Desulfitobacterium hafniense DCB-2: one gene and its partner. The protein of the gene in region 1 binds, or shares a complex with, the protein of each later gene. Links are inferred from orthologs where the notes say so. Each region holds a gene or a part of one and is shown on either strand. Other genes may lie near its edges. The genes, in order: accD and accC.

What was found.
Region 2: the proteins of accD (region 1) and accC are in contact, whole or in part, in a solved structure (PDB 8UXZ), measured with the Escherichia coli proteins. The link is inferred for Desulfitobacterium hafniense DCB-2 from one-to-one orthologs.

Annotation. Positions count from the first base shown.
Region 1 is NC_011830.1:2,599,321-2,614,475, forward strand. What follows is about bases 5,413-8,319. They hold accD (acetyl-CoA carboxylase, carboxyltransferase subunit beta), read left to right. Parts: upstream 5,413-6,362; coding sequence 6,363-7,277; downstream 7,278-8,319. Other genes in these bases: DHAF_RS11940 (DNA polymerase III subunit alpha), read left to right, coding at 5,413-5,502; coaD (pantetheine-phosphate adenylyltransferase), read left to right, coding at 5,529-6,020; DHAF_RS11950 (putative signal transducing protein), read left to right, coding at 6,160-6,360; DHAF_RS11960 (acetyl-CoA carboxylase carboxyltransferase subunit alpha), read left to right, coding at 7,277-8,236. Also shown: DHAF_RS11930 (alpha/beta-type small acid-soluble spore protein), read left to right, coding at 122-328; DHAF_RS11935 (DRTGG domain-containing protein), read left to right, coding at 465-1,778; more of DHAF_RS11940, read left to right, coding at 1,930-5,412; DHAF_RS11970 (hypothetical protein), read right to left, coding at 8,704-9,120; DHAF_RS11980 (hypothetical protein), read left to right, coding at 10,177-10,845; DHAF_RS11985 (antirestriction protein ArdA), read left to right, coding at 11,188-12,372; DHAF_RS11990 (hypothetical protein), read left to right, coding at 12,369-12,971; DHAF_RS11995 (hypothetical protein), read left to right, coding at 12,975-13,586; DHAF_RS12000 (hypothetical protein), read left to right, coding at 13,706-14,077; DHAF_RS12005 (LPD28 domain-containing protein), read left to right, coding at 14,108-14,911; DHAF_RS12010 (hypothetical protein), read left to right, coding at 14,904-15,155.
Region 2 is NC_011830.1:3,737,268-3,752,325, reverse strand. What follows is about bases 12,249-15,058. They hold accC (acetyl-CoA carboxylase biotin carboxylase subunit), read left to right. Parts: upstream 12,249-12,885; coding sequence 12,886-14,232; downstream 14,233-15,058. Other genes in these bases: amaP (alkaline shock response membrane anchor protein AmaP), read left to right, coding at 14,785-15,058; DHAF_RS17495 (Asp23/Gls24 family envelope stress response protein), read left to right, coding at 14,323-14,721; accB (acetyl-CoA carboxylase biotin carboxyl carrier protein), read left to right, coding at 12,249-12,869. Outside these bases: DHAF_RS17575 (PilN domain-containing protein), read left to right, coding at 1-1,131; DHAF_RS17570 (hypothetical protein), read left to right, coding at 1,124-1,627; DHAF_RS17565 (LysM peptidoglycan-binding domain-containing protein), read left to right, coding at 1,649-2,215; aroQ (type II 3-dehydroquinate dehydratase), read left to right, coding at 2,407-2,844; efp (elongation factor P), read left to right, coding at 2,993-3,550; DHAF_RS17550 (ribonuclease J), read left to right, coding at 3,644-5,302; spoIIIAA (stage III sporulation protein AA), read left to right, coding at 5,589-6,674; DHAF_RS17540 (stage III sporulation protein AB), read left to right, coding at 6,671-7,180; spoIIIAC (stage III sporulation protein AC), read left to right, coding at 7,199-7,396; spoIIIAD (stage III sporulation protein AD), read left to right, coding at 7,409-7,795; spoIIIAE (stage III sporulation protein AE), read left to right, coding at 7,805-8,974; spoIIIAF (stage III sporulation protein AF), read left to right, coding at 8,987-9,577; DHAF_RS17515 (hypothetical protein), read left to right, coding at 9,646-10,206; DHAF_RS17510 (SpoIIIAH-like family protein), read left to right, coding at 10,203-10,772; more of accB, read left to right, coding at 11,004-12,248. UniProt on the Escherichia coli protein: This protein is a component of the acetyl coenzyme A carboxylase complex; first, biotin carboxylase catalyzes the carboxylation of the carrier protein and then the transcarboxylase transfers the carboxyl group to form malonyl-CoA.

The DNA of each region.
Region 1 (15,155 bases):
CTTGTGCAGCTAATTGCTATTACTATGTTGAGGGTCGCTGTCGCCTAAAACAACAACCCATTGAGAAAAGGCACCTTTGTCCGTATTTCGAGGGACAAGGGATGAGCAGGGGGATGATTTGATGAAAGGTAAACATATTAAGCTGAAAAGAACAGATCCGCTGGAAGCGTTGAAAATGGAGATTGCCGCAGAATTAGGCCTTATCGATCAGGTTCGCTTAAAGGGCTGGCATTCACTTTCAGCAAAAGAGGCCGGAAAAATCGGGGGCTTAATGACCCAGCGCATCAAAAGCAGAAGCCAGCAGGAGAACGAGAATTCCCTGGATTAGCTTGGCTTTGAATTATATAACAGTTGCTGATTCGACAAAATATTTTTCAAAATAAAACCGGGAATATGCCTTTCAGACCACCGGATGTGGTATAATTGAGTCTGAAAATCGCTTGATAAAGTAGGGAGCGTTACGATTGAGTCAGACGAAACATCAACAAATTTTAAGTTTCATTGAAGGCCTTGCCGTAGGCAGCAAGGTCTCTGTCCGCTTTATTGCCAAAGAGCTTGATGTCAGCGAAGGAACCGCTTACCGGGCCATTAAAGAAGCAGAGAATAAAGGATATGTCCGTTCCATCCCCAAAGTGGGGACCATCCGTATTGAAGGAGCTAAGGAACGGCGCATTGAAGATTTAACCTTGCGTGAAGTCTCGCAAATTGCTGAAGGGATTGTGCTCTGCGGTTTTGAAAGTCTGGATAACTCGCCCAACAAGTTTTTGATTGCGGCGATGGAATTGGACGCCATGGAGAGATACTTAGAAGACAATTCTTTGTGTATCGTAGGGAATCGTCACGATGCCCAATTGCTTGCTTTGCAGAAAGGCTCCCCTCTGCTGATTACCGGAGGATTTGAACCCCAGGAGGATATCATCCAACTGGCTAAAGCCAATCATCTGGCTATTATTCAGACCCCTTATGATACCTTTGCCGTGACCACCATGATCAACCGGGCCCTTTATGATCGTTTGATTGAAAAAGAGCTTATTTTAGTTGAGGACATTATGGTCAAGGATGTGAATTATTTGACCACCCGTGCCACCGTAGGAGATTGGCACGAGCTTTCACAGCAAACCACCCACAGCCGCTTTCCCGTTGTGGACGAGGAGAATATCGTGGTCGGCATGATTACGGCCATCGATGTAGCCGGCGCCGAGATGAATACTTCCGTGGTGGAAGTGATGAATCCCAACCCTTATGTGGTGGGCAGGGAAGACTCCGTAACCCATATTTCCCGCATTATGCTTTGGGAAGGCTGGGAGATCGCCGCAGTGGTTGACCAAGGAGTGCTGATCGGCATTATCAGCTTGCAGGACGTCTTGGAAGCCTATCAGCAGATCCAGAAGCAGCCTCAGTTTGGTGAAACCGTGGATAATCTGATTTTAAGCGGTTTCCGTTATGTGGAGGACCCCGAGTACCTGACTATCGAGGGCGAGATTACCCGGTTTATGATCAATGAATTTGGTTCCGCCAGTCCCGGAGTTTTAGTGACCTTAATGAATATGGCCGGATACATTGCCCTGCGCAAGCAATACCGGCTGGATGCGATTACAGAGAATTTTACCTTCTATCAATTGCAGCCCATCCCCGTAGGGACGGAAGTCCGCATTACGGTCAAATTGCTGCTGGTGGCGAAAAAGCACTGCAATATTGAGATTGATGTCTATTCCAATAACCAGCTTTTGGCCAAAGCCCTGATGACCGCCAGAATGGGCGATAAAAAGGTTTCTTAGTTAATAGTTGAATTAAATAGGGGAAAAGGCCTTGAGTTATCAGGGTCTTTCTTTCATAATGGGGATAGTGTAATGACCCGCTCACATTTCGCCAAATGACTTGTCTGAAAGTGAACGTGTCATGACACTAGTACAAAAAGGAGGTCTGATTATGGGATTTGTTCACCTCCATGTCCATACGGAATACAGCCTTCTTGATGGGGCGGCCCGGATTGAGAAACTGGTGAAAAAAGCCGTCGAGCTGGGTATGCCCTCGGTGGCCATTACCGATCACGGTGTCATGTATGGTATTATTGATTTTTATAAAGCCTGCAAAAAGGCCGGCATTAAGCCCATTATTGGCTGTGAAGTTTATGTGGCCCCGCACCGGCGGACGGAGAAGGTGCCGGGACGGGATGACAACAACCGCCATCTTGTGCTGCTGGCTGAAAATGAAGAAGGGTACAAAAACCTCATTAAACTTGTCTCCATGGCTCATATCGAGGGCTTTTATTATAAACCCCGGGTGGACAAGGATATCCTGAGAAGGCACAGCCGGGGACTGATTGCCTTAAGTGCCTGCTTAGCGGGAGAAGTCTCGGAGTATCTCCTCAATAATCAGCTGGAGACAGCGGTAGAGAGTGCGTTGGAGTATGAAGAGATCTTCGGCAAAGGGAATTTCTTTTTGGAAGTCCAGGACCATGGCCTGGAGGAGCAGCAGCGGGTTAATACGGGAATGTTTGAGGTGCAGCGCCGAACAGGGATTCCCATGGTAGCCACCAACGATGTCCATTACGTCAACAAAGAGGATGCCTTTATCCAGGATGTGCTCATCTGCATTCAGACTGGAAAGAACCTTACCGATGCCAGCCGTATGAGCTTTTCCAGCGAGGAGTTTTTCTTGAAATCGGAAGCGGAGATGAATCTGCTGTTTGGCGAGCATCCGGAGATTCTGGAGAACACGGCCCGGATCGCGGAGCGCTGTCAGGTAGACTTTAAATTCGGGGACAATTATTTGCCGGTCTTTGAGGTTCCGGAAGGCTATACCCTGGATACCTATCTGAGAAAAAAATGCTATGAAGCTTTTCCGCTTTTTTACCCCAACCAAAGGACCGAAGAAAAAGAGCGGCTGGATTATGAATTAGGAGTCATCGCCCAAACCGGGTTCTCCGGCTATTTTCTGATCGTGGCGGACTTTTGTCAGTATGCCCGTCAAAATGGTATTGCCGTGGGGCCGGGCAGGGGATCTGCCGCCGCCAGTATGGTAGCTTATCTGATGGGGATTACCACTGTAGAACCGATGCAGCACGATCTGCTTTTTGAGCGGTTTTTAAATCCGGAGCGGATCAGCATGCCGGATATTGATATAGACTTTGACCCGGACGGCCGGGAGCGGGTGATCAACTATGTTATGGAAAAATACGGCGCCGATAAGGTCTGTCAGATCATTACCTTTGGAACCATGGGCGCCAAAGCGGCCATTCGTGATGTGGGCAGAGTGCTGGGAATTCCTCTGGCCCGGGTGGATAAAGTGGCCAAAGCGATCCCCAGTGACTTAGGTATGACCTTGGAGAAAGCCCTGGCTGTATCCCCCGATTTGGTGAAGCTCCTGGAAGAGGACGGGGAGATTAAGAAGCTCTATGAAATCGCCCGCTCCCTCGAAGGAATGCCTCGTCATGCTTCCACCCATGCCGCCGGTGTGGTGATCGCCAAGGATGCTCTGGATACCTATATCCCCTTGCAAAGGACTTCCGACGGAGGCTTCACCATGACCCAATTCCCCATGAAGACGGTGGAAGAAGTGGGCCTCCTTAAAATGGACTTCCTGGGGCTGCGCAACCTGACCATCATCCAGGAAACCTTAAAGCAAATTGAGGGGAATCGGGGGGAAGTGCTGGATCTGCAAAGCCTGCCCCTGGATGACAAGGCCACTTTTGACATGCTTTCCCTGGGCAACAGCACCGGTGTTTTCCAACTGGAAAGCGGGGGGATGCGCAATGTACTTAAAGAATTGAAACCATCCTGTTTTGAAGATATTATCGCGGTGGTCGCCCTGTTCCGTCCCGGCCCCATGGAGCAGATTCCAGAGTTTATCCGCCGCAAGCATGGGGGAAACGTCTCTTACCTGCATCCCCTGCTGGAGCCCATTCTCAGAAGCACCTATGGGGTGATCGTCTACCAGGAGCAGGTCATGCAGATTGCCCGGGATTTAGCAGGTTATTCCCTGGGACGCGCCGATCTGTTGAGGCGGGCTATGGGGAAAAAGAAAAAGGAGATCATGGAAGAAGAGCGGCAAAGCTTTATCTATGGTTTGCAGAGCCCCAGCGGCGAGGAGATTATTCCCGGTGCCCTAAAACTCGGCCTCACGGAAAAGGAAGCTGCGGAAATCTTTGACTTGATGGCCAAGTTTGCCGAATATGGCTTTAATAAAGGGCATGCCACAGCCTATGCCGTGATTTCTTATCAGACAGCTTACCTTAAAGCCAACTATCCGCTGGAGTTTAATGCGGCTTTAATCAGCACCGTGATGAGCTCGGCGGATAAGGTGTCCTTTTATATTCATGAAGCCCGGCAAAGCGGGATTGAAATTCTCCCTCCGGATGTTCAGTACAGTCAGGTGGGCTTCAGCATTGAAGGCCGGGGCATTCGCTTTGGCTTAGGGGCTATCCGCAATGTGGGGGTCAATGTGGTGGAGAAAATCATTGAGGCCCGTCAGGAAGGCCTTTTTGACTCCCTCTATGATTTCTGCATTCGTGTGGATGCCAAGGTCCTCAATAAGCGGGTCCTGGAAAGCCTCCTCAAAGCCGGAGCTTTCAGCTTGCTGTGTAAAAGGGCCCAAGGACTCTTAGCCTTGGATTCTATCCTGGAGATAGCCCAGCAGCGCCAAAGGGATAAAGAGAGCGGACAAATTTCCCTGTTCGATTTTGGGGACGACTTGGATGAAGGGATTGAACTCCCTGATGTCGAAGAATATTCTCCTCGAGAACTCCTGACGATGGAAAAGGAATATCTGGGTCTTTATCTCAGCGGCCATCCTCTGGAAAGTGTTCTTCCCAAGCTAAAGAATGCTGTCTCTGAGGATATTCTGACCTGTCTCGAAGGCGATGAGGAAAAGAAGGTCATCCTGGGGGGAATCGTCACCGGATACCGCACCACCGTGACCAAACGGGGGGAAATGATGGCCAGCTTTGTGCTGGAGGATTTAACCGGAACTATAGATGTTTTGGTGTTCCCGCGGATTTTTGCCCAAAGTGCCCGTTTGACGGAGGATCAGGTCGTGGTGGTGGAAGGAAGATACAACATCCGGGATGATGAACGCAAGATTTTTGCGGAGCGTATCACGGATCTGGAGAATGGGGCAGAGCGAACTAAACCGATAGGGTACAAGGACTACGAGAAAACTCAGACCCGGGAGAAAGCTCAGACTCGAACCCAGCCGCCAACTCAGCCCTCAACCCAGTCTCCCCCGAAGCTTAGTGCAGTACCTTCCGCGAAGCCCGGTGCAGTACCTGCCCGGAAGCTTTACTTAAGATTTCCTTACGAAGGGACGCCTCTTCTCGAAGAGGCCCTGCCGATCCTGCGTCATTATTCGGGAACCCATCCGGTGCTCTTCTATTTTGAGCAGGATAAAAAACTGATTCAAGGAAACCGGGAACTTTGGGTGAATGATTTGGAGGAATTGGTTCAGGCCTTGTCAAACATACTAGGGGAAAGCAATGTGGTATGGAAGGTCAATGCCATGTAAAAACGATGCGAAAAGGAGCAGGACAAGTGCGAATAGCAATTTATCCCGGAACTTTCGATCCCGTGACCAATGGGCATTTGGATATACTGAAAAGGGCGACGGAATTTTTCGATGAAGTGATCGTTGCCGTAGCTGTAGACAGCAATAAAACCACCCTTTTTTCCCTGGAAGAACGTATTCAGCTCCTGGAGACCGCTGCCGAGGAGCTGTCCCAGGTCAAAATCAGAGGCTTCGAGGGGCTGACTGTGGAGTTTGCCAGACAATGCGGAGCCAATGCCATCATCCGGGGCCTAAGAGCTATGCAGGATTTTGAATATGAATTCCAATTAGCCCTGATGAACAAAAAGCTGGCTGCGGATATTGAAACGATTTTCTTAATGACTCAGAGCGAATTCTCGTTTATCAGTTCCAGCTCGATTAAATGGGCCGCCAGCTTAAAGGGCAACATCAGTGAATTCGTCCCGCCCCATGTGGAAAGGGCTATTTACAGGAAATATCACCCAGAGATTGATGACTAAAGCACGGACAGGCTTTCTTGCAAGATGCTTTTCCCTGTGTTATTATGAAAAATATTATCTGGTCTTTAAATTAGTACCTATGGTACTTAATCTACAGAATAAAGGGTATGTTTCTCTTTTTGAACAAGGAGGATTTGCCATGTGGACCGTTATTTATATTGCGCCCAATAAAGCAATTGCCGAGAAGTATAAAAAAGCCCTTTCTGAAGAAGGAATGCTGGTTCAGCTTCGACCCATTGGCTCAGCTCATCTGGGGGATCACGCATCGGTGGAGATCCTGGTCCCTGAGTCAGAGGCGGAAGAAGCTCATGAAATTATTACTAGCTATATGGGGAGCTAGGTATGTTAAAAGATATATTTCGTAAAAAACGCAAATACGCAACTCTCAGTTCGCTGCCTCCGAAAAATTCGGAAGGGGGGCTGGCTTATTTCGACGAGCCCTCTCCGGAACAGGAATCCACCCGCAAAGAGCTCCCTGACGGTCTCTGGGTGAAATGTCCTAAATGCGGCGAAGCGCTGTTTAATAAGGATTTGGTGGAGAACCAAAGAGTCTGTCTGACCTGCAGTTATCATTTCCGCATCCCGGCCCGGGAGAGACTTGAACATCTGGTTGATCCGGGGAGTTTCGCAGAATGGGATCGGGAGCTTCAGACCACGAATCCGCTGAGCTTTCCCGATTATGAGGAAAAGCTGGCGGAAGCCTATCAGAAATCCGATGTTTCGGAATCCGTACTTACAGGCCAGGCCAGCATCGAAGGAATGCCGGTGGTTCTGGCTTTTAATGAGGGGAACTTCATGATGGGCAGTATGGGCTCTGTGACCGGAGAGAAGATTACCCGCGCTATTGAGCGGGCTATCGAACTGCGCTGTCCGGTGATTATTTTTTCCACCTCCGGCGGAGCACGCATGCAGGAGGGAATCCTCTCCTTGTACCAAATGGCTAAGACCAGCGCGGCCTTAGGGCGTTTGGCCGAGGAAGGGCTGCTCTATATTTCCGTATTGACCGATCCTACTTTCGGAGGAGTCACAGCCAGCTATGCCTCCTTAGGAGATATACATATCGCTGAACCGGGTGCACTGATCGGCTTTACAGGTCCCCGTGTCATCAAGCAAACCATGCGTAAAGAACTTCCGGAAGGTGCCCAGACTGCTGAATTCAATCAGAGCCACGGACAGATTGATTGTGTAGTGGAACGAGCAGAGATGAGAAAGGTTCTAGGACGTTTGCTGCGTTATCATCAGGAAGGGGCAGTTTAATGGCTCAACATTTTGATTTTGAAAAGCCAATTCTTGAGCTTGAACAGAAGATCGCGGAGCTGCAGGAATTCTCCAAAGAGAAGGATATCAATCTTTCGCCGGAAATCTCCAAGCTCATGCGCAGACTGGTACGATTAAGAAAAGAAATTTACGGCAACCTGGAACCTTGGCAAAAGGTTCAGATTGCCCGCCATATGGAACGACCGAATTTTTACGATTATGCCCCTCTGCTTTTTGAGGATTTTATGGAGTTCAAAGGGGATCGTCTCTTTGCCGACGACAAGGCTATCGTCGGCGGTATCGCCATCTTTCAAGGGATTCCCGTCACGGTGGTTTCCCATATCAAAGGGAGAGGGACTAAGGAGAATATTCAGCGAAACTTTGGCATGCCCCATCCGGAAGGATACCGGAAGGCTCTCCGCCTGATGGATCAGGCGGAAAAATTCCACCGCCCCATCCTCACCTTTATCGATACTCCCGGTGCGGCTTGTGATCTTGAAGCGGAGGAACGGGGGCAGGGGGAAGCCATTGCCCGCTGCTTACAGGCCATGGCTGGGTACAGCGTTCCGATTATTTGCACCGTGATCGGGGAGGGAGGCAGCGGCGGCGCCTTGGCCTTAGGTGTGGGGAACAAGGTCTTGCTGCTGGAGAATTCCTTCTACTCGGTCATTGCTCCGGAAAGCTGTGCGTCAATTCTCTGGAAGGATCCGGGCAAAGCGAAGGAAGCGGCTTCCGCTTTAAAATTCACCGCCCAGGATCTCCTGGAGCTGGGAATCGCCGACGGCATTATCAAGGAACCCCTGGGAGGAGCCCACCGGAGTGTGGAGCGGACCGCCGAGGAAATGAAGAAAACCATTGCCGAAGCCCTGGCGGAACTTCGAGAACTCCCACCGGATGAGCTGCGAACTATGCGTTATGAAAAACTTATGAACTACGGAGAATTTGAAGAGAAGGCTTGACACATTTTCAAATTCTATGCTATTATATCTAAGTCACCTGTTGCCGAGGTGACCTGCTCAGGCAGTATGCGAGTGTGGCGGAACAGGCAGACGCGACGGTCTCAAAAACCGTTATCTTTACGGATGTGTCGGTTCGACTCCGACCACTCGCACCAATCGAAAAGCCAATCCCTGCAGACATTGCAGGGATTTTTTATTTCTTCGATATTCGAAATAATAAAAATTAGGTGGAACAAAAGTGGAACATTTGATTTAAGCTGAGGTCAGCCCTTTGGGGTTGGCCTTTTTTAGTTTACTTCGCTTTTGGCTTCGCTTTGCTTTTTCGCCATTATCCATTTTAGGGCTTGGATCTCGCCGGCTCTGGCGCCAATTTCTAAGGCTAACGTCACAGCGCCTCTAGCCTCTCTTACAAAGCAAATGCCAGTTCTTTATGATCTGGCATTTTTACCGTCTTTGAAGATGATTTCCTAGAGATATTGAGAAACTTCTGGCTCAGGCTGAGAATCAAGTTGTTCAGGTTCAGGTGGCTGAGGAATTTTACTCTTGAGTGCCCCTATGAATTTTCTCCAATGGAGAGAAGCATCGACAATCTCGAATAGAAGAATCTTTACATCGTCAGGGTTATTTGCCGGATGATAACTGATAGAGAAATCGCGATTTCTTGTTCCATGCTTCTTCTTAATTTCGATGGAAACTATCTGATCGTAAAAGAGGTATTTGGGAGTTTTATCTTTCCCTATTCGTAAAGTGATAGAAAGCCTTTGTTCTGCATCATCTTGTGTAAGTCTAACACTGCTATTATCATCAAAGTCGCTGATTCCCTGAACATACATGAAGTTACAGGCAAGGTTCCCATACCAATCCCTGCTTCCAAATACAGGCAATTCAATCCCTCCGATCTGTATTACTTTTACCAAAATTATACTCAAATCATAAGGCTATTGTTACAGATAATTCATGATTGAGGCTTCATAAGCTTTGATTATCGCTTTTGCTGATTTCATTAAAAATAATGAAATAGGCGGAATACAATATGAGTGATTTACCCTGCTCCGGCGAGGTTTCAACATAAGGACAAGGTCATCAACGTGGAGCAAATCCTCAGGGTTAGCGAGGAGAAGCTGGCCGGGAACCCGATGAAAATCTACTCGTGTCAGAGCGACATTGACGGAAAGCTAAGGCGGTATGATTTGAAGTTTGAACTACAAACCTGTAAATGGTTTCTTTATAGGATGTGAAACCCCCGGGGACAATAATTCCCGGGGCTGTTTTTATCGGTCCTTATAGGATTATGTGAATTCCTATTGCGGCCACCTCCTATTTAAATATAAAAGGAATTTCTTCTGGCAAGAAGATAATCCCTGCTTTTCGACAAATGGTTACATATGTCGGTAATAAAGAGCATGACCCTATTGAGGCATCATTATGAAAAAGTGAAACAATCGATTCAAAGGTATCCCTAAATTAACGTTTACATCCCCAACACTGAAATTATAAAACCCTTGTAATCACTGCGTTTCACTGATAAACTTAACTATACCAAACGCATTGGATAGGTTTCAAAAACCGTTATCTTTACGGATGTGTCGGTTCGACTCCGACCACTCGCACCAAAAAGACAAGGCGAAAATGATTTATTGGCTGTAAAGCCAGTAAATCCGTGCCTTTCGAGGGCTTCCACTATAAAAAGTGGAAGCCCTTTTTCCGTAGATTTATGAGGGGTAATGCTTCACCCTGACAGGACTCAAACTCACAAGTAGAACAATAAATCGTAGCGCCCTTTTTGAGAGGGCTGTCAAAGATAAAAGGGCGCTACCCAAAACCCGCACAACCCAACAAACCGAAACTGCAAAAGGGCGCTGATTTTAACGGCTTGATTAAGAGCCAATGAAGTCAGCGCCCTTTTTGCATTTCAACATCAGAACAAGGAGGAAATTCATATGGTCAAAGACTTTTTCAAAGAGCTCTCCCGCGTCCTTTCCAAACATGATATTGAAACTGCTCCGCCAGAAAGAAACGCACTGCCAATCCTGATAAATGGCCGTTCCGCCTGCCATGTGGAACCCAGCGGGTATATGTGCATCTTCCCTGGTGACATTCGCTCTCCCGAAGCAAGCGAGTTATATCATAAGGTGGCGCCCTTTTCCATGGAGGTTCGTGAATACCTGACTGCGATAGAAAGGGCACCGCTTTTGGAGGCTGAGGCGTTGGACGAAGATTTTCGGCTGCTGGCAGAGTTCAACGGTACTGTCTTGGCTGGCCGAGAAACTGAATACGGATATATGTTTGTCACATGGCAGCGGGATTATAAAGGCACTGGCGTAGAGGACGGAGAATATTATCTGGACGGTTATGCGGCCGCAAAAGCGGACTTTGCCATCCGCTCCGGCTTGGTTGAAAAACAGCGCCTTTTTTCCGATGCCCAGCTTCTTGATATTTACCAGGGCATCAACGATACCTTCGATGCCGGGTACGACCTGACACCGACGGATCAGAAGAACCTGATTGGCATTCAGAGCCAGATCGAGGGCTTACTGCCGGATATCCGAGAGCAGATCGCATCACTCCAGCGGGTCAATATGGAGGCTGCTCAAGAACAATCAATGTAAGCAGCGCCCTTTTTTATATCAGTCAATAACAGAGAAAAACTACACTCAAGGGCCGGAGAACCGGGGCGTAAAAACGTCTCCATTCTCCGGCTCTTTTTGCGTTTTGGAAAGGAGAACTATGCTCATACGATACAAGAAAAATAAGCGAAGTGCCTGTTACGATTCAGACACTCTCGTGATAGGCGGCAGGATACCGCCAGCCGAGCGGCCCTGCGGTCCGTTCAAAAGCTGTGGTAACTGCCCTTATCCCTCCCATGGATTTATGTGCTACAGCTCCGAAGGAGATTGCCTCAGAACCGATATGGAGAAACTCCATCGAAAAAACAGACGGGAGGAAAGCAAATGTTAAAGCTGCAACTGCGAAAGCACGATGCCCCCTCCTACCGGACCACCGTCGTTGAATTTCCTGCCGTTGAACCGGATTTACAGAAAGAGATGGAGAAAATCGGAGTCGGCATTACAACCGAAAAGCTGTGTTTGGTTGATTCCGTGCAGGGTGACAATGGCAGCTTGCAGGCATTGGCGGGGACACTGGTCAATGCCGATGAGGTTCAGTATCTTGCCAAAAGAATGGACAGCTTTGATAAAAATGAACTGCATACCTTCTATGCTGTTGCGGAGCATGAGAAGCTGTCCGAGGTTAAAGACCTCATCAACCTCACCTTCAACCTTCACTGCTATGCGCTCATCTCTGAGTTTTCCGATGTTTCCGCCATCGGGCGGAGGTATGAACTCTGCCGTCAAACGGCGCTCTCATTAAATGAGCTGGAGAGCACGACCTATGCCTCCATCGGAAGAAGGCTCATTGGCCATTACAAAGGCGCTGTCACTTCCTATGGTGTGTTATATCCTACCGGAAACACTCCTGAACAGGCATATAACGGGGAGCAGTTTCCGGAATACCACTGGCGGGATGATGCTGTGGCGACCGTTACCCTGGAATACGGCGAATCCCACAGCAACGCCAAACACGAATATCTCTATTTCCCCTGCTGGGAGATAGAGATAGAGAAAGCAGTAAATCGGTTGGGTGCGTATACCCCTTGTGATTGCCGCACTGATCTGAGCTTTGAGGGAATGAGCGGAGAGCTATACCAGCTCTTCACAGAGGAACATCCATTGTCCGCGCATCTGCATACACTGAACAGCCTTGCAAGGTGCTATACAGGGTTTGACGAGCAGACTCGGAATGCTTTTCACGCTGTCCTTGAGATGATACAGCCCAAAACCCCGAAGGAAGCAGTTTTGATTGCGGACAATTTCTATGAGTTCACGGTTGTGCCTGGGATTAAAACCCCAATGGAATATGGCAGATACATGATCATCGACTCCGGCCGCTACGAATTTGATGCGAATCTGGAGGAATACATTGATTTCAAAAGGTACGGGGAACACCGCATCCAAATAGAAAATGGCAGCTTCACAGAATACGGCTATATTGCCTATTGGGGATGCACCCCCGCCGTGGAGGAACTGCTCCGCCAAGAGGATTCGCAGAGCATGGGAATTGGAGGAATGCAGCTATGATTACACTTCATTTGACTCGTGCCGATGACTATGCAGGCGTGTATCTGCCCCTGCCGGCCACACCCGCAGAAATTGGCGAGGCGTGGGCCGAATTGGATCATATCAGCGGGGACGTCGCATCTACCCGAATTGTAGGGGCTATCAGCAACGTATGGGGCATCGGGCAATATCTGAAGAATGCAGACGTAAACACTTCCGGACAATTTGAAAAGCTGAATCGGATCGCTGAACTCACCGGCAGCTTAGACCGCCACCAATGCCATATCTTTGAAGGAGCCTTGAATGCCGAGTCCGTGAATAGCCTGGATGATGTTATCGCCATCGGAGAACGGCTGGAGCAATACCTATTGCTCTCCGGGGTGAATACCGACCGCGAGCTGGGAGCCTACCTCGTGGAAACGGGTGTGATGCCCTTTGAAGATAGCGTCCAGCCCTATTTGGACTATGCGAAAATCGGTATCGAGTATTACTCCAATCATGGCGGCGCTTATGCGACCGGAGGCTATGTACTCAGGCGGGAAAGCGCAGAGCAGGCACTACTGGATATCGCTGATTCTTCCCAAAACAGGCAGACGCCCGGCGGCATGGAGATGGGATAAATCATGGAAACGGATTTAACAAAACGGATCAAAGCCCTCACCCATCACTACCGGCCAAAGCTGAACACTGAAAAAAGAACCATCCGATGGGCGGACGAGGTCTGGACGCCCACGGGAATCGTGGACAGCATCCGCTTTGAGGACTACTACGAGGATGAGGAATACCTCTGCAGGCTTCTGGATGGGGAGCGGTTTTCTGAGAATGAGCGGCTCACGTCAGCCTTTATGCACCAGCCCGGAAAATGCTTCCGTGATGGCAGCACAGATAAAAACGAGCAGAAATGCCATGGCTGTGTCCTGCGGTGCCATAACTGGAAAGTGGGCATGATGGTCACCTGCTTTGAGGTCAAAATCACCTACTCGGATTTCAGAAGTGCAAATGGGCACAACTTTCACGGAAATGAGAATTACTATTGCGTTCCGAAAGCGCTCGCTCCGAAAATCGCCTCTGAAATACCGGACGATATCGGAATCCTCGTATATTTTGAGGGTGAGCGCCAGTATGGTCTCAGGCAGCTCAAACCATCAGGATGGCGCGAGGTAACAGACCCAACCAAGGTGCATCTGCTCTACAACGCCATGAAAAAATGGTGTGACGGGGCGGTCTTTGTATAGCCTCCCTTGAAAGCGGAGCGCCGATTTGTTGATTTATAGGATAGCTATTCTGCACAACGGATGGTATTGTGTGTGTTTGACGAGGAACAGCGCCCACTACACCGAAAGGAGATCAGGTCATGAAAGACAAGGAAATCGCAGAAATGTTTGAACGTCACAATTTAGTCAGGGGCTATGTCTACCCCTATGAGGGATATCGGAGCGAATACTGGTTTGAAAACTCCCTCTCCAACATCGCCAACTTCATCATGCAGCACAGGGATGCGCGGGAAATTACTCTCACCGACACTATGGATCGCCTTATCCTAAACACGATTGGCGAATTTATCGACCGCTGCCCGGACCAGGCATTTTTACAGCAGCTTCTGCCGCACCTTATCCCCATGCAATTGGGCGAAGCGGAGCCGCAGGAGTTTCCCTGCGCCACGGATGAGGAAGCGGAGGCATATTTTGATAAGCAAGACAGTATGGAAATGGACTTGGGCATGTAGCCCTGCGAGTCATTATCATGGAGGTGCAAAATGAGCGTTAACGCCAGAGAAGACGAAATGCAATATGTCGAGATATTTGAAAGGCCGGCTCTTTTTACGAATTGGCTCATCGACCGTGGCACTGTGCCCCCCGGCTGGTACTGCTACGACCTGAGCAGCTCCGCCCGTAATCCCGGCATACCTGTGAGATTGCAAGATAGTGCATCTGCCAATCACGCCGGAACAATCCTGTCCCCCACAGCTTTGAAAAAGCCTGATACCGCTTTCCGGCGAATGGACAGCAAACTGAACTTCTTCGGAGAATGCATGACCCTCTCAAAATTTTGCGACGTACACGGTCTTGACTTTCCTGCCGATCACCGCAAATATGCTCCACGCCCCGCCTCTCCCGAAGAAGCGGGGATTTTTTATGCCCTGACGCCGGAGCAAGATGCCGAGCTGGGCGCCATCGGTCATGTCCGTATGGACTTTGGGGCATCCGGCAATGAGTTCTGGTCCACATGGTGGCCGAGAGGTGATGAGTCTCTGAACAGCCCTGAATTCAAGGCTGAACTGACCGAGCTGGTAAACGAGCTGCGGGAAACCGGACCGTTGAAGGATCTCAGCGCCATGCACAGCTACTGCGCCGGACACCGCGGCGAAATCGGCGGCGGCTGGCGGCAGAACTACGGCTATATCATTGAAACGGAGCGATACCGATACTGCCTGCGGTGCAGCCCTGGGCAGGGTGACTATCATGCCTACCTGACCGCCTTTGACCTGCGGGTACAGGAAATGAATATGGGAGAACAGCCCGAACAGGGTTCTCAGATGGGAGGAATGCAGCTTGGATGAGAAATTAAGAAACGGACTTCCTCAAAGATGTATGTTTGTGAACGGAGACGGCGAAATCAGGATCATTGAGTATGGGAATAAAGGGTTTATCCGTTCCGATCTCAACACGGAAAACCGGAAAGCAAATCATATAATCGTCAAGGATTACAATGAAAAACATGGTATTACTTCCGAGCAAGTAAAGATGATGCATACCGGAGCGTTACTTGGATGGGATACTCTTTATGCCTCCCATCCTTCGCAA
Region 2 (15,058 bases), 1.1 Mb from region 1 along the record:
GAAGAAGAGATTCCTATTCCTGAAGAAGAATTGGTTTATGATTACTTTCTTGAAGAGGAAAAAGGGCCGTCGCGGAGATTGAGGGTGATTTTATCCGGGATAAGGAATTCAGTTTTATCTCCAGTCATTTTTTGTTTCCGGAAAGCAGGCTTTGAAATTAACAAGGTATGTTTTTCCCAACTGGCTTGGGGGAGGGTATTGGGCTTTGGTCCCGAGGGAAATACTCTGTTTCTTCGGGAAGATGAAGGGCAGATTCAATATATTTTCTATAAGGGAGGGATACCTGAGATAATTCGCAGCTTTCCCGCCACCCTTCAATATTTCGGTGAGGAAGAATGGAAGCATGAGATTCATCGGATGCTGCTCTATCTTTCTTCACCCCATGACCAAGCAGAGCTTATGAGAATCCTGTGGAGTCAGGACAGGGTGGCTGAAAAAACAGGGAAAAGAATAGGAGAATACATTAAGGGTGTACGAGGAAAAGTTCCGGTCTTACAAGGAGTGGATGAGGCCTTTTATGCCTTTTGGGGTTCGCAGCCTTTAAATGCTTTGGCAGCTTATGCCCCGGAAAAATACCTTGCTGTATTGGGGCTGGCCCTTGAAGATGAGAAACTAGGGCAGAATAATTTTTGGAGAACAGAGAATCTAAAGAAAAAGAAGCAACGCATTACGTGGGGAATCGCAGGACTTATATTGCTTGTAAATATATATGGTTTGAGGATGCTTGTATCCACCCAACAGACCCTTGATACCTTGCGGGTTGAGGCTCAACGACTAAGTGAAATAACCGCCAACCAAACTTGGGAGAGGGAGAAGGAAACAGCCCTAAAGCAAACATGGGATAGGATTATCGGGAATCCCACTGCGGTTGGGCAGGAGATAAGGGAATTAACAGCCTATGCACCTGAGGGGATTTACCTTGAACGAATTGAGATTAAAGGCCGGACTTTGTTAATCCAGGGCCTTGCTACGGAATCACTGGAGGTTCAAAGAATGTTTCAGCAACTTAAAGCCTTAGGGTGGAGGAAGGTCCAATTGGCCAAATATCAAACGGCAGGGGATTCATTAGAGGATTCATTTAGGGAGGGAATGCCGATTCAATTCGTTTTGAAGGCTGAAGAAGATGATTAAAACGAAAGAAAGCTTAAGAAGACAATTTCCCAAGCTCGGCTATAGTGCCCTGATAACTCTGGTGATTTTGCTCTGCTTAATCGGGGGGACATTGGTTTTTCGCCGACAAGAGGTTGGAGCTCTTCGCCAAGAGATAAAACATGGGGAAGGACTCATCCTGCAGAACCCGGCAAAGGAGGCGGCTTCAGACCTCTGGCTGATGGATGATTTGCTTCTGGTCATGGATGAATGTATTAGGATATTTAGGGAAGAAAATTTAGCTGTTCGTTCGTATCACCTTGAAGGGATTTTTGAGGGGGAGGTTAATCCTTCTTTTCTCTATTTCGCCTTAATTCGTTTACAAGTACAAGGAACGTGGTCAGGGATCGAGAGGGGATTAACCCGTATTGAAGGCATATCTGAAGGTGGTATTTATGTGGAAGAAGCAGTTTTAGAAAAGAATGAGGGAGAAATTCTGCTAAAGATATTTTTCTTTGAACCTGACAATCTCTCCTGACCATAAGATGGGTAAGAGGGGGTGGACCCTGTGGAAGATTATGTGATTCAACCGGGAGATACCTTTTACCAGCTTGCCCAAAGATGGGGAGGAACCTGTGAGGAGTGGAGCCTGGCGAATCCGGGCTTGAACCCGGATTATCTGCAGATCGGTCAAAAGGTTTACCTGCCCAGAACGGTGAATCCCGGGGGAAATGAGCATTATGCCGTCATTACACCACAGCAGGGGGTAGGGTATGCGGGGGATCATCTTGATGAAGTGGAGATGGAAGTCGAGGGAGTAAAGTTCAGAATCAAACGGATAGGGGAAAGCAGAATTCCTCATGAAATTCATCTCACCGTGCCGAGAACCGAAATACGTAAGATTCAGCCTTGCGGTATTTATGGTCCTAGCGAAGTACAGATTATGTTAAGCAATGTTAATATCATTCATTCTCCCCGCCTGATGAGCGACCGGCCTCGTATTGAAGCCCAGAATGGTGGTACAACCCAGGGCAATCAGGGGAATGCTCAGCAGAATAATGCACCGGAGCTTTCTCAAGTCAGGGAGCTGTACTCCGACGTGCGCCAGGATCGGCCTGTTTTTTAGCTGTTCGGACTACCAGCTTAATTCTCCCAATATATCCTTTTCTCTTAGGAATAAAATCTCATATCAATCGTAGGGAAAGACCACCGTAGAGGGCTAATCTCTACGTTTTTTTTGTCGTGACCACTGGTGGAAAAAACGAAATTATGATAAAATTTTGGGGTGCATGACGTGCTGTTAAGGAAGTGGATACGATGGGAAAGATTTGGGTCCTTCATGGCCCTAATTTGAATTTGCTAGGACGGCGTGAACCGGACAAGTATGGGACTCAGACTCTCGACGAAATTAACAACGAACTTCTACATAAGGCTTATACTGCAGGAATCCCTATACAGGTGGAGCAGACCAATTTCGAAGGGGAGTTAATTCAGTGGATTCACAGTATGGGACCGGATGACTTTTTGATTATTAATCCTGGAGCATGGACTCATTACAGCTATGCTGTTCGGGATGCCATAACCAGCGTTCAGGTGCCGGCTATTGAGGTCCATTTATCCAATATCCATGCCCGGGAAGAATTCCGGAAAACCTCAGTCATTGCTCCTGTCTGCTGTGGGCAAATTTCCGGCTTAGGTGGAAAAAGCTATAGCTTAGCTTTGGATTATGCCCTGGAGGCCTTGACACAGAAGTGAAGAAAGTTCATTATATAGGAAGCTTGCTTGTTCACAAGCTTAGCTGACTTATCCTCTGTGTGGATATAGGAAACTTTCTTTCAGTGGTAAATTTGGTTCGATTGGGATAAGCTAAACAGCATAAAAATGAATATTTAGGAGGATAATTATGATTTCATCCAATGAATTTAAGACAGGTTTAACAATTGAAGTGGATAACGATGTGTATACAATTATTGAGTTTCAGCACGTTAAGCCCGGTAAAGGCGCGGCTTTCGTGAGAACGAAATTAAAGAATGTCAAAACCGGCGGCATCATTGAGCGGAAGTTTAATGCAGGTGAAAAGGTGCCTAAGGCTCATGTGGAGCGTCGTGAAATGCAATATCTTTATAAAGATGGGGATCATTTTGTGGCTATGGATAATGAGACCTATGAGCAAACCTCTTTGACCGAGGCTCAAATCGGGGATGGAGTTAAATATCTCAAAGAGAATATGAATTTGGGTATCCTCTTCTTCAACGGCACCGTCATTGGCGTCGATCTTCCCAACACCGTCATTCTTGAGGTTGCCCATACCGAACCTGGTGTGCGCGGCGATACAGCGACAGGCGGTTCTAAGCCGGCCACCTTGGAGACCGGCGCCGTGGTTCAAGTTCCCTTCTTTGTTAACGAAGGGGAAAAATTAATCATCGATACCCGTACAGGAAACTACGTCCAAAGGGCTTAAAGATAGCACATCTGCATATATTCCCGAATCATAATGCCTCCTTTAGGGAAACCTTTTGTTAGAAAAGGTGTACCAGAGGGGGTTTTTTATTGTATGAAATTGAGCATTATTCCTTTAGGGGGAACCGGTGAAATCGGCAAAAATCTTTTGGTTTTTGAATATGGGGACTCCATTATTGTTATTGACGGCGGGGTCAAATTTCCAGATGATGAACTGTTAGGAATTGATCTTGTCATACCGGATATTACTTATCTGGAGAAACGCAAACACAAAATTCAGGGTATTTTCATTACTCATGGCCACGAAGATCATATTGGTGGTCTGCCTTTCCTTCTGCCTAAATTAGAAGCTCCTGTTTACGGCACGAAATTAACCATGGGTTTGGTACGGGCTAAGCTGAGGGAACGGGGCGGTTACCCGGAAAATTTATTGAGAGTCATTGATCCTGGGGAGCCTGTTAAAGCAAAGGACTTCCAGGTTGAAGCATTTAGGGTGACTCACAGTATCCCGGATGCTGTAGGTTATGGAATTCTGACTCCCCTGGGGCGGGTGATCTACACCGGAGATTTTAAAGTGGATTATACTCCTATTGATGGTCAGGAGATGGATTTGGGAAGATTGGCAGCCTGGGGTCAGGAAGGGGTGTTGGCTTTGCTCTGTGATTCGACCAATGCAGAGCGCAGCGGCTCCACCATATCCGAGAAGGTGGTGGGGAAAACTCTGATGGATGCTTTTTCCAGGGCCGAGGGAAAAATAATCATGGCTACCTTTGCTTCCAATGTCCACCGCATTCAACAAGCACTTGAGGCAGCGGCTCTTCTTAAACGGAAGGTATGTGTGGTCGGCCGCAGTATGGAAGCGGTTGTGGCTACTGCCAGAGAATTAGGCTATCTGCACCTTCCTGATCCGGATATGCTGATTGAGACCAGTTCGGTGAATGATATATCCCCTTCCCGTTTGCTTATCCTTACCACGGGCAGCCAGGGAGAGCCTTTGGCTGCTTTGACACGGATGGCTACCGGAAGTCACCGTCAAGTGAATGTTTCAGCAGGAGATACTGTCGTTATCTCAGCCACACCTGTTCCAGGCAATGAAAAACTGATCGGGAGAACGATTAATCATCTGTTCCAGATTGGAGCCGATGTCATTACCAAGGATATGGGACTGGTTCATGTTTCCGGCCATGCCAATCAAGAAGAGATTAAGCTCATCATCCGCTTAACCCGGCCGAAATTTTTAATTCCTCACCATGGTGAAGTAAGACATCAAATGGCTTTCCGCAAGATCGGCAATCTTATGGGGTATGATGATAAAAAAATTGCTATCACTCAAATTGGCACCCGTGTTCTTCTCGATACGGATAAGATGGAATGTGCTGAACGGGTAGAATCCGGCAGCGTCTTTGTGGACGGATTGGGAATTGGTGATGTGGGGCAAATCGTCCTGAGAGATCGCCAGCAGTTATCCCAGGATGGGGTAGTGGTGGTGGTAGCGGCACTTAGCAAAGGATCTCCCACCACTTTAGTGTCGGGGCCGGATATTATCTCCCGGGGCTTTACTTTTATGAAGGAAGCAGAGGAACTGGTGGAAGGGGCGAAGAAAGTCGTCGCAGCCAGTATCGAAACTCAGATCAACAAAGAACGCTGGGAATGGGGGGTTCTCCGCGGGTCCATCCATGAATCCCTAAGCCAGTACCTTTGGGATAAAACCCGCAGAAGGCCTATGATTTTGCCGGTGTTGCTGCAGTTTTGAATCAAAGGGAATCAAGGGACAGGTACGATTATTCATTAGAATTAAGCAGTTGTTGTGATAAGTAAGAGACTCGATAAGCTTAAATGGGCGGTCGGGTCTCTTTTAACTTTTTTTCATCCTTCATTGGTGTCGCCTGAGCGGCGGCATGGTCGGCTATCTGAAAAATGGGACCTGTCCCCTTGATTCACCTTTGATTCCCATGGACAAGTTTTTTGGCGGGAAGCAAGAAAAGCATGTCTAAAACTTTAGGCACAGACATACCTTTTTAACAAAGGGGGACAATGCCGTGTCGCTGCGCTATACTTTACATCCCATAAACCCCAATCCCGAACTTAAACCCAAAACCAAACCCCTGGCTGTTTCTATAAATCAGGGAAAAGTGGCAGGGAAGAATCCCTCAGAGGATTTTGGACGTTGGTTTGGCAGCAATCTGGCAGGCATTTTTCTGCAGATTCAGGATATAGCTCTCAAAGATATAGAAGAAATCCGCTTGCGCATTGAGCGGCCCCTTTTGATCCTGGGACATCATCGAGAGCTGTTTATTGATGAACAAGGTCGGACTGTTGCGGCGGAAAAGGGGTACCGGGTTCAGCGTGAAGATGTTTTACAGGCCTTGGAGCGGATGACCCAAAGTTCTCTCTATGCTGCCGAAGAGGAAATGAAGCAGGGGTTTATCACTTTGCCTGGGGGGCACCGGGTTGGAATTACAGGTGAAGCCATCATGAAACAGGGGGAAGTGCAGACTCTGAAGCATATTTCAGCTTTAAATATCCGCCTGGCCAAAGCTGTCGAAGGCAAAGCAGAGCTCATTTTACCCAAGCTTTTAACAAAGGAAGGGACTCTGCATCATACCTTAATTCTTTCACCGCCGCGGGCAGGAAAGACCACTTTGCTGAGGGATTTAATCCGCAGGCTCAGCGATGGCAGCCCTGCACTTAACCTGCCGGGTCAGACCGTAGGGGTGGTGGATGAACGGAGGGAATTGGCCGGTATGTGGCAGGGGATTCCTGCCTATAACTTAGGGTGCCGTACCGATATTCTGGATGGTTGTCCGAAACGGATGGGGATCAATATGCTCATCCGCTCCATGGCTCCTCAGGTGGTGGCGGTGGATGAGCTGGGACATCCTGAAGATGTGGAGGCCGTCCTGGATGCTTTGAGGACGGGGGTGAAGATTCTCAGCACCGCCCACGCAGCCACTATGAGCGAAGCATTGAGGCGTCCCACCTTAAAAGCATTGTTTGAATTCGGGGTTTTTGAACGGGTGGTGGTGCTCAGTCGCCGCCAGGGGCCCGGAACTGTTGAAGAGATTATCGTTTTGGCTCCGACGGATAGAGTTCATAAAGAGATGGTAAGGGGGGATGCTCTTTGATTTGGGTAGGTGCTCTCTTAATGATTATAGGTTGTGGCAGTCTGGGGCTTTATAGTGCCGCACGCATCCGTAAAAGACCGGTGGAATTGCGGGAGTGCCTGACGGCTCTGACCCTTCTTGATACGGAGATTTTTTGGGGAAATACTCCACTGCCGGAAGCCTTTTCAATTCTAAGGGATAGAACCGATGGAGCATGGTCCGGCTTTTTTGCCGAATTGTCAGAGCGGTTGCATAAGGGTGAAGGGGCCTATGGTGCTTGGAACGAGACCATTGAACAGCAAAAGAAGAATTTTTGCTTAAAAACTGAGGATTGGCAGGTGATAAAAGACGTAGGCAAAGGTCTGGGACGCTCTGATCGCCAAGAACAGCATAAGCAAATCGAGTTGGTCAAACAACAAGTTTCCCTTGTCAAAGAACATGCAGCCCAATGGTCTGAGAAACAAGCCAAGATGTGGTCCTATCTCGGGTTTTTGGGAGGAGCCGCTGTAGTTCTTTTCTTAATTTAGGCAGATGAGGTGGAGATTATGGATTTTTATATGGTGATGAAAATAGCGGGAATCGGGCTCCTTGTGGGAGTTCTCGTCATGGTTCTGGAACAGGCTAATCGCAAGGATATTGCTCAACTTACCGTATTGGCAGGGGTTGTGGTCGTTCTTTATATTGTCGTTCAGGCTGTGGCTGACCTATTCAGTCTTGTACGCAGTGTATTTCAGATCTATTAGGGAGGTCTGAATGTGGAAATATGGCAGATTGTAGGAATTGCTTTAGTGGTTGCCATTATCGGGGTGGTTCTAAAAGAAGTGCGCAAAGAAATTGCCCTTCAACTGACCATACTGACCGGAGTTATTATCTTTACCCTGATTCTGGACAAAATCAAAATCATCATCGATTTACTGCAGAACCTTGCGGATCAGGCGAATATCAGCTCTTACTATTTAATTATAGTTTTGAAAATTGTGGGAGTCGCTTACCTGGCTGAATTTGGTGCTGATATCTGCAGGGATGCGGGAGAAAAAGCTCTCGCGACTAAAATTGAGATCGCCGCCAAGGTGGGGGTTTTAGTTCTGGCGATTCCTATTATCGTAGCGATACTGGAGTCCGTTATGCGACTTGTGCCGTGAGGTGAAACAATGCAGCGAGTGATAATTATCTTTCTTTTCTTTTTTTTCATAGGAAATGGGACAACTCCCTCCTTGGTTTATGGAGCGGAGGAAATGTCAGAGCCGACCGCAGATCTAGCTGCTCAAGTGGATCTGACAGAAGTCCGCGGGTTCCTGGAGCAAATTGATCGGGATGTTCAGGAGTCTTTGCCTAATTTTTCTCTGGCAAAATTCTTTGATGACCTTCGTCAAGGCAATATCAATCTTCACCCTGTGGAGATCGGTAAAACACTCCTCGCCTTATTGGGAAAAGAAATTCTCGAGAGTGCTCCCTTAATCGGAAAGCTCTTGATTTTAGCCGTATTGACTGCCGTTCTCCAGCAGCTTCAGTCCGCATTCAGCGGTGAGGTAGGGAAAATGGCCCAGATCCTTGCCTATCTGGTGCTGATGGGGATTGCCCTGGCCACCTTCCAAATAGCCATGAACCTAGCCTCCGATTCCATTCAAACCATGACGGGATTCATGCAGACCCTGCTTCCGGTCATGATGACTATGCTGGTGGCTATGGGGAATCTGACCACTGCGGCCTTATTTAAGCCCATCGTCTTGGGCAGTTTGACCTTTTTGGCGACCTTAATCAAAACCGTAGCCTTACCCTTGTTTTTTTTGGCAGCAGTTCTCAAGCTGTTTAACCATATTTCCAGTGAATTCAAGCTCAGCAGACTGGCGGGACTTCTGGAGTTTACCGGAAAATTGAGCTTGGGTATCATTTTAACCGTTTTTATTGGGGTCATGGCCGTGCAAGGGGTCACTGGAGGTGTGGCTGATGGGGTCGTTCTGCGTACTGCAAAATACTCTGCAGACCTGATTCCTGTGGTGGGTAAATTCTTTAAAGATGCGGTGGAATTGGTGGTCACTTCAGGACTCTTATTAAAAAATGCTTTAGGGATTGTGGCCATTATCGCTTTAGCCTTGATTTGTTTAGGTCCGGTGGTCAAGCTGGTCGCCATGATTCTGGTTTTCAAAATCTCTTCGGCTTTGATTGAGCCTCTGGGACAAAAGGAGTTAGCGGACACCCTTCAGGAAATGTCCAAGAGTTTGATTTTTATCTTTGCCTCGGTAGCCTCTGTAGCCATTATGTTCTTTATGGCTATTGCCGTGGTGGTGGGGTCCGGTAATTTAACTGTCATGCTGCGATAGGGAGGTGAGGTTTTGGAGAGTTTACAAACCCTTGTACGCAATTTAGCTATTATCTTGCTTCTAGCCAGCTTTCTGGAGATGCTGCTTCCTAATAAGTCCATGAAGGGCTTTGTCAAACTGGTGATGGGGTTGTTCGTCATCTCGGCCATCCTTACTCCCCTTACCACCTTATTGGGAATGACCGTGGAGAGTGCAATCCCGGCTTGGACGGAAAGCTCTGCCCAGGAATTGGCGGTTCTTGCCCCGGGGGAAGTGGGAGAAGCCATTAGCACCAATGCAGTCCAGGAGCAGTATAAAGCAATCGTTGTCAGCCAGATTAAAGCCTTAACTGTTGGCATGGAAGGAATTAAAGAGCTTCAGGTGAATGTGGACTTGGCGGAAGGCTCAAGCGGATTGACGAACATACCCCGAATCGACCGGATTATGATTCATTTGGATGCCGAGGAGCAGGGAGTTCAGCCTATTGAAGACATCGTGATTGACTTAAACGAACCCAAGCCGATCCAGAAGCAGGTATTGTCGGCAACAGCTCTGGAAATCAGGGATAAAGTAGCTCTTTTTATGCAGATGCCCAGGGAGCAGATCATTATAACGGAAGGGTAAATTTCATGATGCTGACGGCAGTGTCAGCAAATGAAAACAGTGAACCAGAAAGTAAGGAGGAATAGCTCATGAATCTTTTTAAAGATATCCAGCCTAAAATCTTAATCCCTGCAGTGCTCGTAGTGGCTGCAGTATGTATGCTGCTCTATAGCAAAGGCGGGGGCAGCGCCCCTGTGGTGCCTATGAATCAGGCAGTGGAGAACCGGGATACCGTTGAGGTCACCCGAATCAGCACTCTGGAAAAAGAAATGGAAAAGAAATTGGTGCAGAATCTTCAGCAGATGTCAGGGGTTGGCAGTGTTCAGGTATCCGTAACCTTATCCTCCAGCCTGCGCTCTGATTATGCCACCAACGGCAGTGTGACCAAGAAAACAACCAAAGAGTCTGATAAAAGCGGCGGAACACGGGAGTCCACAGAAGTCACTGAAAACAATCAGCTGGTGATGCCCAACGGGGCCAGCCAACCGGTCATTGTCATGGAAGAACGTCCTAATGTGGCAGGGGTTCTGATCATCGCCGAGGGGGCCAGTGACCCCAATGTTCGGGAAAATATTCATAATGCCGTACGAACCTTATTAGATATTTCTTCCGATAAGATCAATGTTCAGCCCATGGGAGGGGTACTATGAAAGTCATGACTTTGAAGCGGTGGGGGGATTTGAAGAAGGGGCAAAAATGGGTGCTGGTGGGTTCTGTTATTGTCGCATTGCTGGTGCTGTACGCCTTTTGGCAGCTGGTTTTTGGTGATGAGCCCCTTAGTCAGCCTACTCATGAAAGTATGCCGGTCCAGGTACAACCGGAAGGTCAGAGTATTTATTTTTCTGCGGAGGTGGTCAAGCCCTTACCCCAGGGAGGAGACTATTTTGTCAATTATCGGCTGCAGCGGGAAGCCTCCCGGCAGGAGGCCAAAACTATGCTGGCTCCCCTTTTAGATTCCAATGTGGTCAAGACAAGGGAAGAAGCCCAGGAAAAATGGTTGCAGTTGAGTCATAAGATTCAAAAGGAAGAAGAAATAGAGAATCTCCTTAAAATCAGCGGAATTAAGGATGCCATAGCTGATTTGGGGAATAATGAAGTTGCAGTCATCGTCTATGCCCCCAACCTGGAAGGGACAGAGATCAAGGTGATTCAAGATATTGTGTTTCGTGTTACCAATACCGCCAAAGAACAAGTCCGCATAGCCTATCGTTATTAACAGCAAAAAGATTCTGCGCATGACTGACATGAGAGTTTTCTGAAATAAAGTGTGCAGAATCTTTTCGATTTACTTATAGATCCGATCTCGAAGGTTATACTGTATACTTTGGCGTGATATTGTATACTTGACGCTGTTTCGTTGAAAAAATTTTACCAGTTTCATATAATAAAACATAAACGGAATTTTAGACAGAGAGCGTGATAGGGTATTAGAGAGGGGTTGTACTGGATGAAACCGGTGAAAATTACGGATACGACACTGCGTGATGCTCATCAAAGCCTTTGGGCTACGCGGATGAGAACAGAAGATATGCTTCCTATCCTGACCGAATTGGATCAAGTGGGATACCATTCCCTTGAGGTCTGGGGCGGAGCGACCTTTGATGTGTGCCTGCGTTTTCTGGGGGAAGATCCCTGGGAACGATTAAGAACCATCAAACAGCATGTCAAGAAAACCCCACTGCAGATGTTGCTGAGAGGTCAATCCTTAGTGGGCTATCAGCATTATCCTGATGATGTGGTTCGTGAATTTGTCCAGCTTAGTGTAAAAAATGGAATTGATATTATCCGCATTTTCGATGCGTTAAATGATGTCCGCAATATGATCGTTCCTATGGAAGCGGCTAAAGCAGCCGGAGCCCACGTTCAGGCTTCCGTGGTCTATACTATCAGTCCTGTGCATACTTTGGAGCATTATGTGGAAACGGCTAAAGAACTTGTGGCTTTAGGCGCTGACTCTATTTGTATTAAGGATATGGCGGGTCTCTTAACCCCACAGCGCGGGTATAAATTGGTAAGAATGCTTAAAGAAGAATTGGGAGTCATGATCCAGCTGCATACCCATTATATTGGTGGTATGGGAACCATTGCCTATGTGAAAGCTGCCGAAGCCGGTGTGGATGTCATCGACACAGCCAGTGTTCCCTTAGCTTTCGGTGCCAGTCAGCCGCCGGTAGAGCTTGTGGTACGGGCACTTCAGGAGTTTGAATTCGCTCCGGAGATGAATATTCCCCAGCTCTTTTCCATCGCTAATTATTTTGAAGAACTCCGCAAGAGCAGAGGCTTTGAACGGGGAATCACCCGTATTTCCGATATGCGGGTTTTTGAACATCAAGTGCCTGGGGGAATGATCTCCAATCTCGTATCCCAACTGGAAGAACAAAAAGCCCTGAATCGGATTAATGAAGTGCTTGACGAGATACCCAGTGTTAGGGCAGAATTGGGTTATCCACCTTTGGTAACGCCAACCAGCCAAATCGTGGGGACTCAAGCTGTATTGAATGTGTTGAGCGGGGCAAGATATAAATTAGTGCCTGCCGAGGTGAAAGCCTATGTCCGTGGGCTTTACGGCAAACCGCCCGCACCCGTCGATCCCGAGATTCAGAAGCTGATCATCGGCGATGAAGAAGTCCTCACTATTCGTCCTGCGGACAAATTAGAACCTGGTCTTAAAAAGGCGGAACAGGAAAGCAAAGAGTTTGCCTTATCCCGTGAAGATGTCTTGAGTTATGCCCTGTTTCCACAGGTGGCTAAAAAGTTCTTTATTGAAAGAGAGAAGGGGATCACGGTCGCTGCGAAAAGCCCGTCCGTCCCAGTTGCGAAGGAGGATTCCAAAATGGATTTAAAAGAAATTAAAGAGCTTATTAAACTTATTGGTGACACAGATATCACCGAGTTGAACCTTGAAAGTGAAGGAGTAAAGGTCTCCATTAAAAAGGGCAGCATGCCCGTACCAGCCATGGCGCTGCCTGTCATGGGAGGAACCGCTGAAGCTGCTGTTCAGCCTGCACCGGCGGCAGTCAGTGCACCGGTTAAAGTTGTCCAGGAACCGCAAAGCCCTGCTGAGGCTCCTAAGAAAAATCTGCAGTACATCAAGGCCCCTATGGTGGGAACCTTCTATCGTTCACCGGCACCGGATGCTCCATCCTTTGTGGAGCGGGGGCAGATGGTGAAAGAGTCCCAAACGGTATGCATCATTGAAGCGATGAAACTCATGAATGAGATAGAAGCAGAAATCAGTGGACGCATCGTGGAAATTTTGGTTGAAAACGGCCAGCCGGTGGAGTTCGGTCAACCTTTGTTTGCAGTTGAATAATGAGGAGATAGGCAGCATGTTTAAAAAGGTATTAATAGCCAATCGGGGAGAAATTGCCTTACGGATCATCAGAGCCTGCCGGGAGATGGACATTGAGACCGTGGCCGTCTTTTCCGAGGCGGATCGGGATGCCCTGCATGTCCGGGAAGCGGATCAGGCCGTCTGTATCGGTCCCCATCCTTCGACTAAGAGTTATTTAAATATCCCCAATATCATCAGCGCTGCTGAGTTAACCGGTGTGGATGCTATTCACCCCGGTTATGGGTTCTTATCGGAGAATGCACGGTTCGCCGAGATTTGTGAGTCCTGTGGTATAACCTTTATCGGTCCCTCGCCGCGAGCCATTGAAACCATGGGGGATAAGGCCACGGCGCGCAAGACTATGATCGAGGCGGGAGTTCCGGTGGTTCCCGGGTCCAAAGAAGTGCTCACCGATGTGGAATCCGCCTCAGTTCTGGCCAAGGAGATTGGCTACCCCGTCATGATCAAAGCCTCAGCAGGAGGCGGGGGTAAAGGGATGCGCATTGCCCAAAACCCCAAAGAGCTGGCTAAATCTATTCAAGCTGCCCAAAGCGAGGCTCAGGCTGCTTTTGGCAATTCGGAGATTTATCTGGAGAAGTACGTGGAGGAACCTCGTCATATCGAGTTTCAAATTTTAGCGGATAAACACGGCAATGTGATCCATCTCGGAGAGCGGGACTGCTCCCTGCAAAGAAGAAATCAGAAATTGCTGGAGGAGGCTCCTTCCAGCGCCCTTACCCCTGAACTGCGTAAAGCTATGGGAGAAGCTGCAGTAAAGGCTGCCAAGGCCGCTGATTATTCCAGTGCCGGAACCATCGAATTTCTTTTAGATAAGCATGGGCATTACTATTTTATTGAGATGAATACGCGTATTCAGGTGGAGCACCCGGTGACAGAGTTTGTAACAGGAATTGATCTGCTGAAGGCTCAGATTCGCGTTGCTGCGGGAGAGCCTTTGGGGATTGAACAGGAAGATGTGCAAATTCGCGGCTGGGCTATGGAGTGCCGCATCAATGCTGAGAACTCGGAAAAGAACTTTATGCCCTCTCCGGGAACCATTGAGTTCTATCACCCGCCCGGCGGTCCCGGGGTTCGGGTGGACAGTGCCGCTTATCAAGGCTACACCATCCCTCCCTATTATGATTCCATGATCGGCAAATTGATCGTCTGGGGTGCTGACCGGGAAGAAGCGATCCAAAGAATGAAGCGTGCTTTGGAAGAGTTTTATATTGAAGGAGTACACACCACCATTCCCTTCCATCTTAAAGTACTGGATAATGCCTTTTTCCGCCGTGGGGAAGTCTATACTAACTTTATCCAAAGGCGGATTTTAGGGGAATAGATAGTACATTCACCTTTGCCAGCATGGTCTTCTTTTGTTATAATGACAAAAGATACTTATGGATTAATATGTGGATGATGAGGTGAAACTATGGAAAAACCAGACATAGAAAATGCACTGGGAACGATAAAGATTGCTGATGAAGTCGTAGAAATCATTGCCGGCCTGGCCGCTTCCCAAGTGGAAGGTGTAGCCGGTATGAGCGGCGGCCTGGTGGGAGATATTGCCCAGATGCTTGGTCGTGGCAAGAACCTCTCCAAGGGGGTTAAGGTTGAAGTTGGGGAACAGGAAGCTGCTGTGAATCTTTATCTCGTTGTGGAATACGGTGTGTCGATACCTGAGGTGTCGTTAAAGGTTCAAGAAGCCGTGAAAGAGGCTATTGAAAGTATGACGGGCCTTCTGGTCGTCGAAACCAACGTTCATGTCCAGGGGGTTAATTTTCGTCCAGTTCCTGAGATTAAAGATGAAGAGCTTGCTCGGTTAAAATAAGCGAACGGATTTACCCCCCCTGGTGGACCAGGGGGGGTAAACAAATATAAGGTGGTGACCGGTTTGTTAGGGTATAGTGTTGGTGCCTTATTGGTAGTGATAGGGGGATGTATTCTAGCCATAAGTACGGGGTGGGAACTCCCTTATGAACTTTTACTGGCTGGATTGGATTGGTTAAGGACGAATACTTGGGAAAGCTTAGTCATAGCCATCTTGATCATGATCCTGGGGATATTACCCTTCTTAAAGCCGCGCAAAAGCATAGATCACACTTTTCGGACAGTTTCCCAGTTAGGTGAAGTGCGGGTTACCATTGATGCTATTGGGGATCTTATTG